3 regions of the Marinobacter sp. CP1 genome follow, and region 1 is predicted to be linked to each of the others. Evidence: predicted binding sites of a transcription regulator. Region 1 holds the regulator's gene; each other region holds the start of a gene.

Region 1 (4,225 bases):
TTGGCCTCCGGCTTCTCGGCCGGCTTCGACTTTTCGGGTTTTGACGCGTTTGCTTTCGCTGAAGCTGGTTCTTTTGAAGATGCAGGCTGTTTCGGCGCTGAGGGCTGTTTTGGAGCTGCAGGCTCTTTCGAGGCTGAAGGCTCTCCGCCCGCGGTCGGGCTTCCGCCCTTGCCGTGAAGATCGTCCAGCAGTTTCTCGAATTCGTCGTCGGTGATCAGGTCATCGCCGCCAGCAGATCCGGCCTTGGCAGCCGGCTTTTCTTCTTTACCAGAAGCCTCTTCCTCGCCAGCTGGCGCACCGGCAAACTGACCTTTTCCGTGCAGTTGGTCCAGTAGCGCTTCGAATTCGTCGTCGGTTATTTCGTCGTCTCCAGAACTTTCCTGGTCACCGCCGGCCGATCCGGCGCTCGAAGCCGAGGAAACCTCCGCTGATTTCTCGTCCTGCAGTGCGTCCAGAAGCTGTTCGAACTCGTCGTCGGTGATGTCGCCACCGTCTTCTGCCGGTTCGCTCTCTTCCTGCTCAGGTTGAGCGGCAGCGGGCGGTGCCCCCTCGCCTTCAGGCTGGGCCAGGGCATCCAGACGGGCAATCAGTTCGTCCGGAGCCGGCGTCAGCTCCTCATGATTGCGGACCTGCTCAAACATGGCATTGACGTAGTCGAGTGCTTCTAGAACCACGTCCATCAGTTCGGAATCCACCTTGCGCTTGTGATTACGCAAGATGTCGAAAACGTTTTCCGCGGAATGGCAGCAGTTCACCAGCGCTTCAAGCTGAAGGAAGCCGGCTCCGCCTTTCACGGTATGGAAACCACGGAAGATGGCGTTGAGCAGATCACTGTCGTCAGGATGTCGCTCAAGATCTACCAACTGCTCTGACAGCTTTTCGAGGATCTCGCCGGCTTCTACCAGGAAGTCCTGCAAAATCTCTTCATCAGCATCAAACGCCATGCGTTACCCTCATTATTCAGAAACCGAGACTGGACAACAGGTCGTCTACGTCGTCCTGCCCCGAAACTACATCTTCACGCTCATCGGCCTTGATCTGGGGCCCGACGCCCTTCTCTGCAGACTCTTCTTTTTCTTCAATCTGGTGCACCGTGCCCGTGAGCTGGTCCACATGACTGGCCATCACCACCAGGCTGAGCATCTGCTCCTCAACCTCTTTCACCAGGGCGGTGACCTTCTGGATGACCTGACCTGTCAGATCCTGATAGTCCTGAGCCAGCAGGATTTCCGACAGGTTGCTGTACATGGTGTCGGCATCGGTTGCCATGCTGACAAAAAAACGATCAATCCGGCCGTACAGCTCGCGAAACTCAGCCGGCTGCATTTCCCGGCGACGCAGGCGCTGCCACTCATCACGCAACGCGGCGGCCTCGTCTCTGAGGGCATTGGCCACCGGCATGGTTTCCTCAACCAGGTCCATGGTCCGGTTGGCTGCTTCACCGGTCATCTGCACAACGTATTCGAGACGATCAGAGGCATCAGTCATCTTTGACAGTGCTTCCTGCTGCTCGGCGTTACGGGGATCAATCTGGAAGTTCCGGATTGCTTCGTGCAGGCTCCGCGTCAGCCGCCCTACCTCACGGTACAGACTCTGATCCCTGACCTCGCTGAGTTCATTGATCAGGGTCATGGCTTTGGCATAATCACCCGCATCAACACTCTCGGCCAGTTCCGCTGCCTGCCGCTGGAGCTTTTCCGTCACCTCCGGTTCAAGGCCCCGATGGTTCTTTTTGCTATCGCTCATGAGAGCCATCCGACCTCTGGTTACTGGATTCTTTCAAAGATTTTCTCAATCTTTTCCTTGAGCACGGCAGCGGTGAACGGCTTGACCACATACCCGTTTACGCCTGCCTGGGCAGCGGCAACGATCTGGTCGCGCTTGGCCTCAGCAGTTACCATCAATACCGGCAGGGTTTTCAGATTCTCGTCCGCCCGAACGGCCTTGAGCAGGTCGAAGCCTGACATGCCAGGCATGTTCCAGTCGGTCACCAGAAAATCGTATTTGCCGCTTTTGAGCATTGGCAGTGCCGTGTTGCCGTCGTCAGCTTCATCGGTGTTGGTGAAGCCAAGATCACGCAGCAGGTTCTTGATGATCCGTCGCATTGTGGAGAAGTCGTCCACAATGAGGATTTTCATGTTTTTGTCCAATGGGACCTCCAGTTAGTAACACCCGGAATTCGTTTGACCTTTGCGTTCAAAGTCTAGCAGGCCGCTGTTTTAACCGCTTATTGTCGGACCTTTGCTTCGGTTGTAAAGCATCGGTTACCAAAAACTACAGACCACCTCGTTGGCGACACAGACTGAACGCGGTCAGTTGTCCGATTCCTGACGCCAATCCGAGAGCCGCCCCCGAAGGCGCAGGGCTGCCTGGCTGTGAATCTGGCTTACCCTGCTCTCACTGACGCCGAGCACCGCGCCAATCTCCTTGAGGTTCAGTTCTTCCTGGTAGTAAAGGCTCAACACCAGCTTTTCCCGCTCCGGCAGGTCTTCAATCGCCTCAGCGAGGCTCCGCCGGAAGGCATCGGAGGACAAACCCTCAAGGGGATTATCCTGCGTCTCTGTCTGTTCTATCGGCAGCTCTCCGGATTCATTGAGCTCGTCGAGGCTAAAAAGTCGACCGCTGTTGGAATCGGAAAGGTAGGAGTGGTATTCGGGCAGCCCCATGCCCAGCTCTTCGGCCACTTCCTGATCGTGGGCTTCGCGGCCAAGTCGATCTTCAACGGCTTTGATGGCCTGGGAAATGCGACGGGCGTTGCGATGAACAGAACGTGGCACCCAGTCACCCTTGCGGATTTCGTCCACCATGGCGCCGCGAATACGGATACCGGCGTAAGTCTCGAAGGTAGCACCTTTGGTGGAGCTGTAACGCTGGGCGGCCTCGAGCAGACCAATCATGCCGGCCTGCATCAGGTCTTCAAGCTGGACGGACGCCGGCAGGCGAGCCATCAGGTGAAGGGCAATTTTCTTGACCAGCGGCGCGTGCTGCTCAATGAGCTGAGCCGGCTTCTGCGCACTTGACTGGTTATAGATTCCGAGGTTTTTCGCCAATGTCATGTATCCGGTTTTTTGTTTGACTGGATCCGATTCAGACTTCGACGAGCCGCTCCACAAAAAATTCCAGATGCCCGCGGGGAGAGGACGGCAACGGCCAGCTATCTACCTTGTCCGCCAGCGCCTTGATGGCCAGTGAAGCTTTCGCCCTGGGATAGGCGTCCAGCACCGCACGCTGCCGCTGAACCGCTTTCTTCACGGCCTCATCGTAGGGGACTATTCCTACGTATTGTAGTGCCACATCGAGGAAGCGCTCGGTGACCCGGGTCAGTTTTTCAAACAGATGCCGGCCTTCCTGCTCATTCCGGACCTGATTGGCAAGAATACGGAAGCGGTTGGTTCCATAATCACGGTTCATCAGCTTGATCAGGGCATAGGCATCGGTGATCGAGGTCGGCTCGTCGCAGACAACCAGCAGCAGCTCCTGCGACGCTCTCAGAAAACTGACCACTGACTCGGAAATACCGGCGGCGGTATCAACGATCAGGACATCGATCTGATCACCCAGTTCGCTGAACGCATTAATCAGCCCGGCATGTTCCATGGGGCTGAGCTGGGTCATTCGTTGGGTACCGGAAGAGGCGGGGACAATCTTGATGCCACCGGGACCATTCACCAGAACGTCCTTCAGATCACAGTCGCCCGCCAGAACATCCTGGAGGTTGCGATTGGCAGTGATGCCCAGCAAGACGTCGATATTGGCGAGCCCCAGATCGGCGTCGAGCAGCACCACTCTCCGGCCTTTCTGCGCCAGGGCGATTCCGAGGTTCACCGACACGTTACTCTTGCCGACACCACCCTTTCCGCCGGAAACTGCAATCACCTGTACCGGATGTGCTCTGCTCATACTGTTTTTGGTCTCTCGCCACGTTTCGCCGGCTTTGTCTCCGACGCCTGCTGTCAATCTGTCCGGTCTCAGGCGTGCTCTTTCAGGCCCTCTGCGACCGCTTGCTGTTGCTGGAGTGTTTTCAGCCGATCCACGGCCAACCGCACCAGCGGAACGGCTTCTGCGTGGTGCAGGTCTTCAGGAATCTTCTGGCCGTCTGTGTAATAGGCTACCGGCAGACCGGTTTCCATCACAAACCCGAGAGACTCGCCCAGCGTCAGGGCCTCGTCGATTTTGGTCATCACACAGCCCGCAAGATTTGCCATCTTATAGCAATGCCACACGG
Region 2 (4,225 bases), 780 kb from region 1:
GATTAACCGGAACAAATCCTGGCGTTGCTGGTGTTTTATCCGCTTGCTGCGCGTCCTTCATCCAGCGCCGGACCATGTTGGCGTAGAGACCGTTATCCAATGAGATCCGGGAAACCGAAGCACCGGGTTCCTGGCACTGGGCAACAATCTGAGCTTTGAATTCCCGAGAAAACCGGCGACGGCGTTGGTAGGGTTTGTTTACGCTTAATTCTGCACTTCCCCCAATACGCATGACACACACGACCCATCTGAGTCTTGCGATCCTTTCGATCGCTCACCGGATCGGGCCCTTGAAAAAACCACAAAACGGAAGTTCGGTGAGGCTTTGGCCCTTGTCTTGGCGAAGCTGGCGAGTTCTGAAATTTGATCGGCCGTCACCTTCTCGTCGGGGCCTACCTCTACAGTGCCCGCTGACAGAGATACCAGTGGAAAACGGCAGGGCTGGCCGTTTCGGTCTTCGGATTCAATAAACCCGCTTTTCAGTATGCAATCGCTGTAAAAGCGCCGGCTTCGTTCGGCGAATAGTGACTGTACGGTACCAGCATTATAATTAGCTGAGGACGAAGAGCTGATGACGACAAAATCGTCCCCACCTATGTGCCCGACAAAGTCATCACTGGCATGGAATACCTCTTTCAAAAGCTCAGCCAGCAAAACTATTACCTGGTCACCAACCCGGTAGCCGAGGACATCGTTCAAAGGTTTGAACATGTTGATATCGAAATAAATTAGTGAAAAGGCGCGCATTTCTTCCGTTCGGGCAACCAAAGTCTGTTGTATGGGAACATTGCCTGGCAGGAAGGTCAGTGGATTTGAGTAGCGTGCGTTTTCGATCTTTTGTTCGGTGATGTGTTTGAGCAGCGAGCGCGTGGCTCCCAGGCCGGCGTACTTTCCATTCTTGACAACAATGAAATGCTGTTTGAGATAGTGCGCATCGTCATTAATCAGCCTTTCGCTCACTTCGTTTAGTGGCACCTCGTAATCCACAACCAATGCATCTGCACTGTGTCTATTGGAAACTGGGAGCCGCTCATAAAGCGACCGGCCGTAAGGCGTGCTGAAAGTTTCCATAATCCTCCACTTATGGATCAGGCCAAGCGGCCTGCCGTTATCCACCACCGGCAAAGCGAACACGTCAGGCTCACTCTGGAGCCGCTCCCATGCATCTCGCAGTGTCGATTCCGAAGTGACGGGTTCGATGTACCGACACAAGAGCCCTGCTATTTCCTTTTCTCTCCGGGGTGGCTTGGACGCAAGGGCCGCATGATCGTTCAGCGAGTCGAGGTAGGCTGTAGCTATCGGTTTTGGTCGACCGAAAAGGAAACCTTGAACCAGTGCAATGCCAAGCTCCGAGACAACCCGGAATTCTGCTTCCGTTTCGACCCCTTCTGCGATTAATTTGCAGCCCAATCGGTCTGCCAAATCTACAACGGACCGCAGAAACTCGCGCTTGATGAGGTCGTCCTGAATATCACGGATGAAGTGCCGGTCAATTTTCACAAAGTCCGGCTTCAGCTCGGACCATAGTTTTAATCCGGAATATCCACTTCCAAGATCGTCGATAGCAATGAGAAAGCCCTCTGCTTTCAGCCATACCAGTGTCTTCAAAAGCTCTGAAGGATCGGCAGTGGGGTAGCGTTCAGAGAGTTCGATAACGATGTCTGATGCCTTCAGCCCGTTCGCCAACAAAAGCTCCTGCAGTTGCGTCGGGTTGAATTCTGGAGGCATCAGTTTGGCCGGACTGATATTGACGAAAAGTTTCAGCGGAGTGCCATGACCGGACCAATGGCGTGCAGCGGTGCGAAGACAGAGCGTTTCCAGTTCTAGCGTCTGGCCGCAGCGTTCTGCTGTTTCAAACAGCATTGGGGCCGTGTGCAAGGGGCTGTCCGAAGGTCCGCGGCTCAGTGCCTCAAAACCAAACACACATTTTCTATTAATGTTTACGATTGGTTGTAGAAGTGTCGTAATGTCTTCTGTCAACAACAAGCGATTCAGTTCTTGACTGAGGCAGTCCTGCATTAGGTCACTCCTGGATGTGAGTGCGGCTTCGGGAAACCAAATTTTGTCGCTCCGTCGCAGATCCCAAACCTACTGATTCGAATGGCTCATATCCGGTTGTGCCAAGTATCTTCATGCAATTCACATACTCCTCGCTAAACATTACCGAAATATTTCAGTGATGCTGAAGTCGTGTGCTAATCGATGTTATTTTTTGTAAATTAATTTATTAAATCAGAGTGTTATGTGGCTCAAGTAACAAGAATGTCACAATCGATCTGCAGCCTTATAGCCATCATTAATATGTGGTGGCGTCATGCTCAAAACCGTTCGAAGTAGAATCCTGTTCTTTTCATTTTTTTCGGTCCTTGCGCTCTTGGCACTTGCATTGTTGTCCTGGTCAATTATTGGAAAGGCGGAAAACGCCGCAAAAGATTTGATCCAGAATCGCATGCATGAAGCCTGGTTACTGGATGATCTGGAGCAGGACCTGCGGCTTGTGCAGGACCTTTCTTTCAAAATCAAAGGTCAGTTACTGCTGTGGGGTGAGATCAACGAAGAATACGAGTCACTTGCAGAGTCTATTCCTGCTAAGTGGAGCGCGATTCAGCGAAGTGCACAGCTGAGTGCCTGGGCAAAAGATAACCAAAGTATCCACGAAGCGGTGGTTGTATACCTAGAAGAACTCGCGGAAGGAATCGAGGAGAAGAGTTACTATCAGGCAGGTAAAACGGTGGACTTTTCACTATTTGCTGCTCTGTCGCCATTGCTTGAGAGCATCAACGATCGCAAGGAGGGAAGTCGCACTCATATCGCTGAGGAATCTGATGAGCTACTGGGGTATCTCGACCGCCAACAGGTTTCGCTGATTATCGGATCTGTTGCCTTTTTGGCGGTCATTGTTCTGATGACGCTCTGGCTGAGGCAAACAGTCATTGTGAGGCTGCAGCGGATCGAGCGGGATATCCAGAGAATGGATGAGTGTTCGGATTTGGCCAATCCGCCGGGTCTGGCCGGGTCTGACGAAGTCGCAGGAGTTGCTGCAGCTCTGATTCGGCTGGTCGGTCGGTTTGAAGGGTTCATCAAAGAAATAAGGGAAGCTTCAAAAAGTATCAACGAGGGATCTGATCGCCTCGGTATCCAGGCGGGAGAACTGGAGTCAGCATCTCAAACGACACAGCATCAGATTCAAGATGTGACAGACTCAATGAAGGCGATGGCAGATCAGGCTTCCACCATTGAGGCATCGACTCGTGAATCCACTGAAGCTGTTCAGGCGGCCGTGACGGCAAATTCGGACATTCAGTCCAGCTTAATAAAAAGTGATACGGCGGTAGAGCGCACTGTAGAGGTCATTGGTCGGGTCTCCGGGGCGATACAAGAGCTGACGGAATCGGCCTCGAAAATCGAGAAGGTGATCGGGGTAATTGCTGACATAGCTGAGCAAACGAATTTGCTGGCCCTTAATGCAGCAATCGAGGCAGCAAGGGCGGGCGAATATGGACGCGGGTTTGCCGTTGTTGCTGATGAGGTTCGAACACTTTCGAAACGCACTGCCGATTCCACTCATGAAACACGGCAATGGGTAGCTGATCTGGTTAAGGGCGTGCAGGGTGTTGAATACTTGATAGCTGAAATGATGGAGGCCGGTGATGATAACCGGCAGACTCTTGACGATCTTAAAGGTCATCTTGTCTCGATGAACCACTGGTTTTCGGATCTGGAGGGGCGGAGTGTCACAATTAATGAGGCGCTCTCGCTGCAACGTGAGGCAATTGAACGTGTGGGTGAGCGGTTTGTGGCGCTTGATGCCCATGCGGCGACAGTCAGCCAACATGTGGCTGGTAGCCGAGAGATAAGTTTGGGTTTGAAGCAGAAAGCGCACTTGATGAGTGATCTCACCGGCCGTTTCCGGATAACTGTTGATTGAAGTATGTAGAGCCATCAAAGCCGGATCTGCTCCCGCACTTCTTAGTACTTTTCAGCAATCGACAAACGTTTCGCCGTCACGGAATTGTGACATCGCCACTGTGCAAATATGGAGTTCTACCGCGTTACTGGGGACGGTTATAAACCGGCCACTCGTCGAGGTTTTTGGCCCGCCAGCTCTTGAATTCTGACCCTGACCCCGTTTCAGATCCGTCCAGAATTGGAAAATTTCGGCCCTGCCCCTAACGGACCTCCAAACCGGCCGCTAAGCATCGAGGGTGATCTTCCAATCTGAATG
Region 3 (4,225 bases), 610 kb from region 1:
GTCACCGGATCCGGACACTCGCCGCAAGGCCGGCGATTACTATCTGACAGAGATGCCGCGTATGGCCCGCACGGTGATGATTGATCTGCCGGAAACCCCGGTCGCGGCCCAGGTACCCGTGTGGGTGCGTGCCTCTGACCAGGAAATTGACACCGTGGTTTACAGCTCGCGTAAATCCTTTCTCAGGGAGGAAGGCGCACCGGAAACCCTCAACGACGTCAATGACGTACAGCTGGACCGCTACTACAAGAATTTCATGCAGGGCATGGGCGAAACCGAAAAGGCGTTTCTGGCAGCCGTGAGCCGGCTCGGGCGCTACCCGGTGGAAGGTGGACTGGCCGTGCGCTGGGAAACCGATGGCATCTACATCGACACTTCCCTGAATCTGCACGATCCTGCCTTGAAGTCGGCGTTTGTGCAGGCCGTCAACAATATGGTTTTCCTGGCCCAGGCCATTTACCGCAAGGGGATTTTCAAAAGCTGTCTGTTCAACGCCCGCAATACCTTGCACGTTGATCGCGATGAACCAACCCACCCCTTTGTTGTATCACCCGATATGAAATTGCACTACGAGGTAAGCCCCGCGCCTGAGGTTGAAGACGAAAGCCGGGTCCACTCTTACTTCGAGGACGGCCCGGACCCGGAGGAATTCCTGGTGTTACCCGACACCATTATTCACGCCCTCGAAGAACTCAACGCTATTCACCACACTGGCATGATCATCTTCGAAGCCCTGCCCCGCCATCTTAAAATCCACAGCCACTATCGGCTACTTGATCCGGACCGGGAACAGGAGTTCCGCCGATTGTTGGACGTAATCCTGTCATCGGTGGAGCAGATTACCGGCCTGGGCGTTTCCGGGTTCATGAAGATGCCCTACAAGGACACCCGCTTCTTCCCTCACATCGAACGCCTCCCTGAGCGGTATTACCCACGCAATCCAAGGACCGAGATCGCGTAAACCTCGGCCCAGACTCGCTTTTCCATGTCCGATTTTTCGGACGCAATTGTCCGGCAAATCAAACACATTCAGCCCAGCACGCCGCCAACTGTCCAGTACACCGGACACTTCACGCTAAAAACGGGAAAGCAAACCCTCCATATCATTAAAAAACTCTTATTTTCAGTGAGTTGGCTAACTGGCACGGTTTCTGTATTCAAGCCGGTCACAATTATAAAAACTGCCTGAAGAACAAATCGTTAAGTATTCGGTTTTTCAACCTTGCTCGGACAATAATAAGGAACAACTATGCGTTTACTCTTCCTGGCTCTTTTGCTGGTCAGTCCCCTGTGTTTTGGCAAAACCGTCGTCGTCATCCAGAGTTACCACCTCGAGTACAAATGGGACGCGGACTATATCGACGCGGTCCGGTCCGTGCTCGGGCAGGATCACGACCTTCACGTGTTCGAACTCGACACCAAGCGCCTGTCGAAACCGGAATGGCCACAGAAAGTGGCTGAAATCCAGAGCAAAATTGCAAACGTTAATCCCGACGTTGCCATTCTGGGTGATGACAACGCCTTTACGTTGATGGCTGACCACCTGGTCGCCCAAAAGATTCCCGTGGTCTTTCTTGGTGTGAATGGTGGCCCCGTTCAGCACCCTACCCTTGAACACCCGCTGGTCACTGGCATCCTCGAACGCCCGTTCTTCTCCGAGAGTATCCGTCACCTGAGAAAGATACTCCGGCAGAAAGAGCGTTTCCTGGTTCTGATGGATGACTCACCTACCATGCGTAATGCGGTGAACGAATACTTTGGTGACAAGCGCCAGGCCACGATCTACGGTTCCGAACTGGACATCGTTCTGACCAACGACAGGGACACCTGGTTGGACACGGTCGTAAATGCCCACGAACGTTATGATGCTGTTGTGTTGGGCACCCACCACACCATCCGTGACAAAGATGGCGAGTACGTCATACCCTACGATCTGCTGAAGGAAGCATTTTATCGGGCTCAGCTCCCACTGTTTTCATTCTGGGATATCTTTGTTGGCGAAGAACAAAGCATCGGCGGATTCACTATCTCGGCCAAACAAGAGGGGCTCACCGCAGCCAGGCTGGCCTCGTTGATCCTCAATGGCATGAGACCCGATCAGATACCGCAGCTTAAATCCCTAAGTGGGCATTACGTGTACAGTGCGAGCGGCCTTGAACACTGGAATCTTGATCTCTCCCCCATGATTGCGAGCCAGGCCAACTTTGTCGAGTAACCGGGGCGCCGCTCAACCAGAGACGGCTGCGCCCAAATGAAACACCGGCCTTAAGGCTTCAGGTTTCAGTAGCGCTGCCGATAATCACTAAAACAACTTACTGAAGGATGACGTTTTGGCTTCCTCTGTCCTCTCATCTATAGAGCGTAAATTGGGTGTCCCAGGGAAACTGTTGATTGCGCCGGTATTCATTCTTTTGCTCTTTGCCTCGGTAACTTTTTTCAGTGTTTATGAATTCCAGGAACTAGACCGTCGAATGAACACCGTCGCCAGGGACTTGGCACCGGACACCTCTATTGGGACCGAATCGGTCATCAGCGTCTATCGGATGCGCCTGCGTGTTTTCGACTATTTCACCACTGGCGATGAAGAAACCCTTGCCCACTTCGGCGAGCTAGAAGCCGAGTTCAATGAGGTGATGGCGAGAGCGCAGGAGAACATCCAGGACCCTGGTGCGGCCAAACTGGTGGATCGGATCAAGACCACCACCGATGAATACATCAAGGCATTCCGGAACGAGCTGGTTCCGGCCAAACGCCAGGTCCTGAAAATTATCAAGGATGAGCTGGACGTATACGGTCCAAATGCCACCAAGGCATTGCGGATGGCCCTTAACGGGGTTGCCAACAGGGAACCCGAAAGCGATTTGAGGGCCGGCCTCGAGCAACTGCTGAACGATGCCATGGTCATGCAATTGACCGCCCAACGCTACCTGACCAACGGCGATGAGGATTCCCGCAAGGCTCTCGGTTGGGCCATCGAAGACCTGACCGATGCACTGGAGCTGCTGCAACCTGAAAATGGCCCGGACTTTGTGCAGGTGTACATGCAAACCGTTGTCGAAGAGCTGGCAAACTATCAGGCTGCAGTTCAGAGAATGGTGGAACAGCAGAATATCGTCGTCAGCGTCAAGGCAGACCGACTCGATGTACTCGGGCCCGAAATCGCCCGCATGGCGCGCGAGTTGGAGGCCAGTATTTTCGCGTCTCTCGAGATGGAAGCGGATGAGGCAACGGCTGCCACTGATCTTGCACTCAAATTCACGCTCATCGCATTTGTGGCTTCTGCGGTTCTCGGATTGATCGTTGCGGTATTGATGAGTCGCTTGATGGGCTCAAGCGTGAAGCGTGCGAAAACAGAAATTCTGGGCTACCTCGACGACATCGCCAACAATAACGGCGACTTGTCCACCAGGCTGACCCCGGGTCGCCCAGACGAAATCGGTGACTTCATCGACGCAGTCAACACCTTCCTGCAAACGCTCGAGGAAACGATTTCCCGAATTGTGACGGCGTCTCGCCAACTGACAGGCGAGTCCGAATCACTCTCCGGCATCACAGAGCGTACAACTGCCAATTCGGAGCAACAGCGCGACCAGATCACGCAGGTGTCTGCCGCCATGCAGGAAATGGTCTCCACCTCCGAAGAGATCGCCTCGAACACCAGCGAAACTGACGAATCGGCCCGCAAGGCCTCATCGCTTGCGGATTCGGGACAAGAAACCGTTGGCTCTGCCATTCGGGCGGTTACCAACCTGGCCAATCAGGTTGAAAAGGGGTCTAACCGGATCCAACAACTGGAGAACGAATCGGCCGAAATCGGCAATGTGCTGGCTGTTATCCAGAGCATTGCTGAGCAAACGAACCTTCTGGCGCTCAATGCCGCCATTGAGGCGGCTCGAGCCGGTGACGCCGGGCGGGGATTTGCCGTGGTTGCCGATGAAGTTCGAGGACTGGCCAAGCGCGTTCAGGAATCAACCGTCGATATCGAGCGGATTGTGTCCCAGCTCCAGAGTGGCGCGGCCGGCGCAGTAGTGGACATGAGCAAGGCCAAGCAGATGGCCGAAGAGGCCAGCGAGGAGGCAAGCAAGTCGGGCGAGGCTTTGACGGACATTCTCGCGGCGGTTAACAGCATTGTTGAAATGACCACCCAGATTGCAAGCGCGACCGAGCAGCAGAGAGCGACCGCCGCGGAGATGACCCAGAACGTGGAAATAAGCAGTGGCGCAAT

Evidence for each region. The regulator FliA, encoded in region 1, starts transcription of late flagellar genes. The targets are predictions, from matches to a motif close to CTAAAGTTTNNNNNNNNNNNGCCGNTAA.
Region 2: ACP86_RS20065 (methyl-accepting chemotaxis protein) is a predicted target of FliA. The motif match lies at 2,056-2,083, and genes of this name have one in related genera.
Region 3: ACP86_RS20790 (methyl-accepting chemotaxis protein) is a predicted target of FliA. The motif match lies at 2,272-2,299, and genes of this name have one in related genera.

The regions. Positions count from the first base shown of each region.
Region 1 covers NZ_CP011929.1:354,160-358,384, forward strand. Annotated here, with positions in the region: partial or broken gene ACP86_RS01635 (chemotaxis protein CheW) at 1-944, opposite strand, end outside; gene ACP86_RS01640 (protein phosphatase CheZ) at 961-1,746, opposite strand; gene cheY (chemotaxis response regulator CheY) at 1,767-2,150, opposite strand; gene ACP86_RS01650 (RNA polymerase sigma factor FliA) at 2,313-3,056, opposite strand; gene ACP86_RS01655 (MinD/ParA family protein) at 3,088-3,900, opposite strand; gene flhF (flagellar biosynthesis protein FlhF) at 3,969-4,225, opposite strand, start outside.
Region 2 covers NZ_CP011929.1:4,345,036-4,349,260, forward strand. Annotated here, with positions in the region: gene tnpA (IS66-like element accessory protein TnpA) at 1-232, opposite strand, end outside; gene ACP86_RS20060 (phosphodiesterase) at 205-2,019, opposite strand; gene ACP86_RS20065 (methyl-accepting chemotaxis protein) at 2,315-3,928, shown strand.
Region 3 covers NZ_CP011929.1:4,514,218-4,518,442, reverse strand. Annotated here, with positions in the region: gene ACP86_RS20800 (protein kinase domain-containing protein) at 1-961, shown strand, start outside; gene ACP86_RS20795 (ABC transporter substrate-binding protein) at 1,250-2,215, shown strand; gene ACP86_RS20790 (methyl-accepting chemotaxis protein) at 2,472-4,225, shown strand, end outside.